Actinokineospora baliensis: one gene and its partner. Each later gene encodes a partner of the first gene's protein in a complex. Links are inferred from orthologs where the notes say so. Each region holds a gene or a part of one and is shown on either strand. Other genes may lie near its edges.

What was found. Proteins that work in one complex are often made in the same cells at the same time.
Region 2: the proteins of uvrB (region 1) and pcrA are in contact, whole or in part, in a crystal structure (PDB 7EGT), measured with the Thermus thermophilus proteins. The link is inferred for Actinokineospora baliensis from one-to-one orthologs. Residues at the interface, in WP_096411307.1 of Thermus thermophilus: Glu23, Leu25, Arg26, Asp27, Gly28, Glu29, Arg30, Phe31, Arg55, Glu326, Asp327, Phe328, Glu379, Ser382, Gln383, His398, Gly400, Arg401; in WP_096412145.1 of Thermus thermophilus: His654, Arg656, Phe657, Gln666, Asp668, Glu669, Lys680, Arg681, Leu682, Ser683, Lys685, Tyr686, Ala687.

Annotation. Positions count from the first base shown.
Region 1 is NZ_JAFBCK010000001.1:6,350,731-6,353,737, forward strand. What follows is about bases 12-2,952. They hold uvrB (excinuclease ABC subunit UvrB), read right to left. Parts: upstream 2,599-2,952; coding sequence 424-2,598; downstream 12-423. Other genes in these bases: JOD54_RS28230 (LysR family transcriptional regulator), read left to right, coding at 12-420; JOD54_RS28240 (DUF5685 family protein), read right to left, coding at 2,645-2,952. In the rest of the region: more of JOD54_RS28230, read left to right, coding at 1-11; more of JOD54_RS28240, read right to left, coding at 2,953-3,007. UniProt on the Escherichia coli protein: The UvrABC repair system catalyzes the recognition and processing of DNA lesions. A damage recognition complex composed of 2 UvrA and 2 UvrB subunits scans DNA for abnormalities.
Region 2 is NZ_JAFBCK010000001.1:563,689-566,815, reverse strand. Bases 1-3,061 are described here. They hold pcrA (DNA helicase PcrA), read right to left. Parts: upstream 2,689-3,061; coding sequence 313-2,688; downstream 1-312. Other genes in these bases: JOD54_RS02220 (chorismate mutase), read left to right, coding at 2,966-3,061; JOD54_RS02230 (serine hydrolase domain-containing protein), read left to right, coding at 1-225. Also shown: more of JOD54_RS02220, read left to right, coding at 3,062-3,127. UniProt on the Escherichia coli protein: A helicase with DNA-dependent ATPase activity. Unwinds DNA duplexes with 3'-5' polarity. Translocates on single-stranded DNA with 3'-5' polarity. Initiates unwinding more efficiently from a nicked substrate than double-stranded DNA.

The DNA of each region.
Region 1 (3,007 bases):
GTCGGACCCCGGCACCCGTTGGCGGACAACGAGACCGTGACCCCAGCCGAGCTCACCGACCACCCGATCTGGATGCCGGGCATGTCCGACCCCGAGCCGCTGGGTTACTACGACGACCTGGCGGCGGCGTTCGGGCTGACCATCGACACCGTGGGACCGATGTTCGGCATCGAGGCGCTGCTCGCCGAGATCGCCGACTCCCCCCGGCTGGCCATGCTCGTCGGCGAGGGCTCGCGCTACCTCTGGCCCGAGAGCTACGACCTGCGCCGCGTCCCGGTCACCGACCCCACCCCGGTGTACCCGCTGTCGGTCGTCTGGCGGACCGACAACCCGCACCCGGTGCTGGCCGACCTGCTCGACCACCTCCGCACCGGGTACCGGCCGTCCGGGGACACTTGGGCGCCGGACTGGGCGCGCTGACCCTCAGCGGATGCCCGCGGCGTCCATGCCGCGCAGTTCCCGCTTGAGGTCGTGGATCTCGTCGCGCAGCCGGGCGGCCAGCTCGAACTGCAGGTCGCGGGCGGCGTTCATCATCTGGTCGGTGAGCTGCTGGACCAGGTCGGCCAGCTCCGCCCTCGGCATCGACTTGACGTCGCGGTCGGACACCAGGCCCGCCGACTTGGTTGACCCCGCCTCTCCGGTGGCCCGCTTGCCCCGGGAGGTGTTGCGGCCGGACCCGCCGATCGGCACCGGGTCCGCCTCCTCGGCCTCGGTGAACACGCGGTCGAGGATGTCGGCGATCTTCTTGCGCAGCGGCTGCGGGTCGATGCCGCGCTCGGTGTTGTAGGCGACCTGCTTCTCGCGCCTGCGGTTGGTCTCGTCGATGGCGTGCCGCATCGAGTCGGTGATCTTGTCGGCGTACATGTGGACCTCGCCGGAGACGTTGCGCGCCGCGCGGCCGATGGTCTGGATCAGCGAGGTGCCGCTGCGCAGGAAACCCTCCTTGTCCGCGTCGAGGATGGCGACCAGCGAGACCTCCGGCAGGTCGAGGCCCTCGCGCAGCAGGTTGATGCCGATGAGCACGTCGTAGTCACCGGAGCGCAGTTGCCGCAGCAGTTCGATGCGGCGCAGGGTGTCGACCTCGGAGTGCAGGTAGCGCACCCGGATGCCCAGCTCCAGCAGGTAGTCGGTGAGGTCCTCGGCCATCTTCTTGGTCAGCGTGGTGACCAGCACCCGCTCGTCGCGCTCGGCCCGCACCCGGATCTCGTGCACCAGGTCGTCGATCTGGCCCTCGGTCGGCTTGACCACGACCTCGGGGTCGATCAGCCCGGTCGGGCGGATGACCTGCTCGACGAACTCGCCTGCCGCCTGGCCCATCTCGTACGGGCCGGGCGTGGCGGACAGGTACACCGTCTGGCCGATCCGCTGGGTGAACTCCTCCCAGGTCAGCGGCCGGTTGTCCACCGCGCTCGGCAGCCGGAAGCCGTGCTCGACCAGGTTGCGCTTGCGGGACATGTCGCCCTCGTACATGCCGCCGATCTGCGGCACCGTCACGTGCGACTCGTCGATGACCAGCAGGAAGTCGTCCGGGAAGTAGTCGATCAGGGTGGCGGGCGCGGTCCCGGCGGCGCGGCCGTCGATGTGCCGGGAGTAGTTCTCGATGCCCGAGCAGAACCCGACCTGGCGCATCATCTCGATGTCGTAGGCGGTGCGCATCCGCAGCCGCTGCGCCTCCAGCAGCTTGCCCTGGCGCTCGAGCTCGGCGAGCCGCTCCTCGAGCTCCGACTCGATGCCGCCGATCGCGCGCTCCATCCGCTCCGGACCGGCCACGTAGTGCGTCGCCGGGAAGATCCGCAGCTCGTCGCACTCGCGGACGATGTCGCCGGTGAGCGGGTGCAGGTAGTACAGCTTGTCGATCTCGTCGCCGAAGAACTCGACCCGGATGGCCAGCTCCTCGTACGCCGGGATGATCTCCACCGTGTCGCCGCGGACCCGGAAGGTGCCCCTGGCGAAGGCGATGTCGTTGCGGTTGTACTGCACGTCCACCAGCGCGCGCAGGAACGTGTCGCGCTCGACGGCGCCGCCGACGGCCAGCCCGATCGAGCGGTCCAGGTAGGACTGCGGGGTGCCGAGGCCGTAGATGCACGACACGGAGGCGACCACGATCACGTCGCGGCGCGAGAGCAGGCTCATCGTCGCCGAGTGCCGCAGCCGCTCGACGTCGTCGTTGATCGACGAGTCCTTCTCGATGTAGGTGTCGGTCTGCGGGATGTAGGCCTCGGGCTGGTAGTAGTCGTAGTAGCTGACGAAGTACTCGACCGCGTTGTCCGGGAAGAACTCCCGCAGCTCGTTGGCCAGCTGCGCGGCCAGCGTCTTGTTCGGCGCCATCACCAGCGTGGGCCGCTGCACCCGCTCGACCAGCCACGCCGTGGTGGCCGACTTGCCGGTACCGGTGGCGCCCAGCAGCACCACGTCCTGCTCGCCCGAGGTGATCCGGCGCTCCAGCTCGTCGATGGCGGCGGGCTGGTCACCGGCGGGCTGGTAGGGCGCGGCCATCCGGAACTTCCCGCCCGCGCGCGGGATGTCGCTGACTGGCCGGTGCTCGGAGTGGGCGAGCACAGGTGCGTTCTGCTGGGATTTCTCGGTCGCGAAAGCCACAGAACGAGACTACGCCCGCCCACCGACAATCCCGGATGGGCGGCGGTCAGCTGCAGTCGCAGCAGCACCCGTCGCAGCAGCAGCCGTCTCCGCAGCAGTTGCAGCACGAACAGTCGCAGCTACCGCAGTCGCAGCCGGTGCACCAACCCGACTTGGGTTCGCCGGTCCAGGGGTCGTGGTACGGGTCGGCGCAGCAGTACTGGCAGGTGCAGCACAGCACCAGCGCCACCCCGCAGCCCGGCACCGTAGACCGCCTCTTACCCCACTTCGGGCCTTGGCCGTGACCGTGTTGGGGCGGGGTGGGCGTCAACGGCACGTGCCCGGGTTGGTGGCTGGCTTCGAGGTGGCCGAAGGTGCGGTGCACGGCCGCGTCGAGTTCGTGCACTAGAAGGGCGTGCACCAGCTTCTG
Region 2 (3,127 bases), 5.8 Mb from region 1 along the record:
TTCGACACCACGACTTGGGGCTTCGGCCTCAGCGTCGTCACCGCCCGCGACGACATCCACAAGACGCCCGGCCGCTTCGGCTGGGAGGGCGGCCTCGGCACGTCCGGGCAGGTCGACCCCGCCGAGGACCTGGTCACCATCCTGCTCACCCAGCAGGCGTGGACCTCCCCGGCTGGCCCGAAGGTCTACTCCGACTTCCTGACCTCCGCCTACCAGGCCCTCTAATCCCCGCGACCCACGGCAACGCTGCCCCGCCAAGCCGGGAACGATGCCGGGCGGGGACGTGGGGGCGGGTGGCGGGGGAGAGTGAAACTAGAGCTTCACCATCGGCACGCTGCCGATCAGCATCAGCCGGATGGTGCCCGAGGTGCCGAAGTCGATCGTCGCCGTGGCCCTCGGCCCCTGGCCGTCGGCGGCGACCACGGTGCCCAGGCCGTACTTGTCGTGGTTGACCCGGTCGCCGACCGCCAGCGACAGCGACGGGCCGTCCTTCCAGCCGCTGGTCGGCGACGCCCGCTGCCTGCTGGCCTGCACCGACTGGCTCGAGCGGCCGCCCCAGGTGGTCGCCCTGGTCGGCGCCGAGCGCTCCGGCCCGATCCGGCGCCACTCCAGCAGGTCCGGCGGGATCTCGTCGAAGAACCGCGACGCCGGGTTGGTCATCGGCTGGCCCCACGCCGAGCGCACGATCGCCCGCGACAGGTACAGCCGCTCCCGGGCCCTGGTGATGCCGACGTACGCCAGCCTGCGCTCCTCGGCCAGCTCCACCGGGTCGCTGAGCGCGCGCATGTGCGGGAAGATCCCGTCCTCCCAGCCGGTGCTGAACACGACCGGGTACTCCAGGCCCTTCGCGGTGTGCAGGGTCATCAGCGTGACCACGCCACCGGAGTCCTCGGCGTCGGGGATGGAGTCCGCGTCGGCCACCAGCGACACCCGCTCCAGGAACGCCGCGAGCGACCCGGCGGCGGGCCCGGTCTGCTCGACCGGGGCGATCCCCTCGGGGGCGTTGTCGGGCGCCATGACCTCCGGCGCCTCGGTGAACTCCCTGGCGACGGTCAGCAGCTCGTTCAGGTTCTCCAGCCGCGAGGCGTCCTGCGGGTCGTCGCTGGCCTCCAGTTCGGCGCGGTAGCCGGTCTGGTCGAGCACCGCGTCGAGCACCTCGGCCACGTCCTGCCCGTCGTCGACGAACCGGCGCAGACCGTCCACCAGCTCCACGAACCCGGACACCGCCCGCTGCGAGCGCGGGTTGAGCAGCGGGACCTTGCCCTCGGTCGCCGCGCGCAGCGCCGCGGCGAAGCTGATCCGCTCCCGGTCGGCGTAGGCGGACACGCACGCCTCGGCGCGGTCGCCGATGCCGCGCTTGGGCACGTTGAGCACCCGCCGCAGGCTGACCGTGTCGTCCGGGTTGGCCAGCACCCGCAGGTACGCCAGGGCGTCGCGGATCTCCCGGCGCTCGTAGAACCGGACCCCGCCGACCACCCGGTAGGGCAGCCCCAGCCGGATGAAGATCTCCTCGAACACCCGGGACTGGTTGTTGGTCCGGTAGAACACCGCGACGTCGCTGTTGTTGGCCACCCCGGAGTCGACCAGCCGGTCGATCTCGTTGGCCACGAAGCTGGCCTCGTCGTGCTCGTTGTCGCCGACGTAGCCGACGATCTTCTCGCCGTCGCCGGACGCGGTCCACAGCCGCTTGTCGCGCCGGTTCGGGTTGCGCGAGATGACCGCGTTGGCCGCGGTGAGGATGTTCTGCGTGGACCGGTAGTTCTGTTCCAGCAGGACGGTCGTCGCGTCCGGGTAGTCCCGTTCGAACTCGACGATGTTGCGGATGGTCGCGCCGCGGAAGGCGTAGATGGACTGGTCCGCGTCGCCGACCACGCACAGCTCCGCTGGCGGCAGGCCGTCCTCGCCCTTGCCGACCAGCTCCCGCACCAGGGTGTACTGGGCGTGGTTGGTGTCCTGGTACTCGTCGACCAGCACGTGCCGGAACCGCCGGTGGTAGTACTCGGCCACGTCGGGGAACGCCTGCAGCACCTCGACCGTGCGCATGATCAGGTCGTCGAAGTCCACCGCGTTGGCCTGGCCGAGCCTGCGCTGGTACTCCGCGTACACCTCGGCGACCCGGCGCTCGAGGTCGTTGCCCGCGTTCTGCGCCGCGGTCTCGGCGTCGACGAGCTCGTTCTTCAGGTTCGAGATGTGCACCGACAGCGTCCGCGCCGGGTACCGCTTGGGGTCGAGGTCCAGGTCGCGGGCCACCAGGGTGAGCAGCCGCCGCGAGTCGTCGGCGTCGTAGATGGAGAAGCTCGACCCCATCCCCAGCGCCTTGCCCTCGCGGCGCAGCACCCGCACGCACATGGAGTGGAACGTCGACACCCACATCGCGTTCGCCCGGCGGCCGACCAGGTCGGCCACCCGCTCCTTCATCTCCGCGGCGGCCTTGTTGGTGAAGGTGATCGCCATCACCTGGCCGGGGTGCACGTGCCGCTCGGCGAGCAGGTAGGCGATGCGCCTGGTCAGCACCCTGGTCTTGCCGGAACCGGCGCCCGCCACCACCAGCAGGGGGGTACCGGCGTGCTCGACGGCACGGCGCTGGTGGTCGTTGAGGTCGTCGAGCAGTGCCGCCACCCGCGCCGGGAGCCGCTGCTCGGGGGCCGGGCCGGGATCGGGTGCGGGGAGGTCGAAGAGAGCTTCCATCGTGGCGACCACCGTACCGGTCACCCCCGACAGTCCTGTGCCGCCACCGGGCCCCCGACCGACCCCAGTAATTCACCCAACTGCTCGCCCAGCGCCGTCGAGGTGTGCCAAACTCGTCTGGTGCTGACCTGCTACGAGTTTTTCTACGGGACCCGGACTCCGGCTCCCGTAGTGGCGTAGGCACCACAAACCCACCGCGAAGCCCCGAGTCCACGGACCCGGGGCTTCCGTTGCTTCGGGAACGTGACCTGGTGCGATCCAACACCGAGGGAAGATGATGAGCCCGATCACCGAGAACAAGACCGAGCCCGAGACCGACAAGCCGGGCGTCGAGCTGCCCGCCCCCGAGGAAGTGGCCGAGCTCCGCAAGGAGATCGACGTGCTCGACCAGGAGATCCTGCGCCTGGTCAAGCGGCGCGCGGAGGTGTCCAAGGCGATC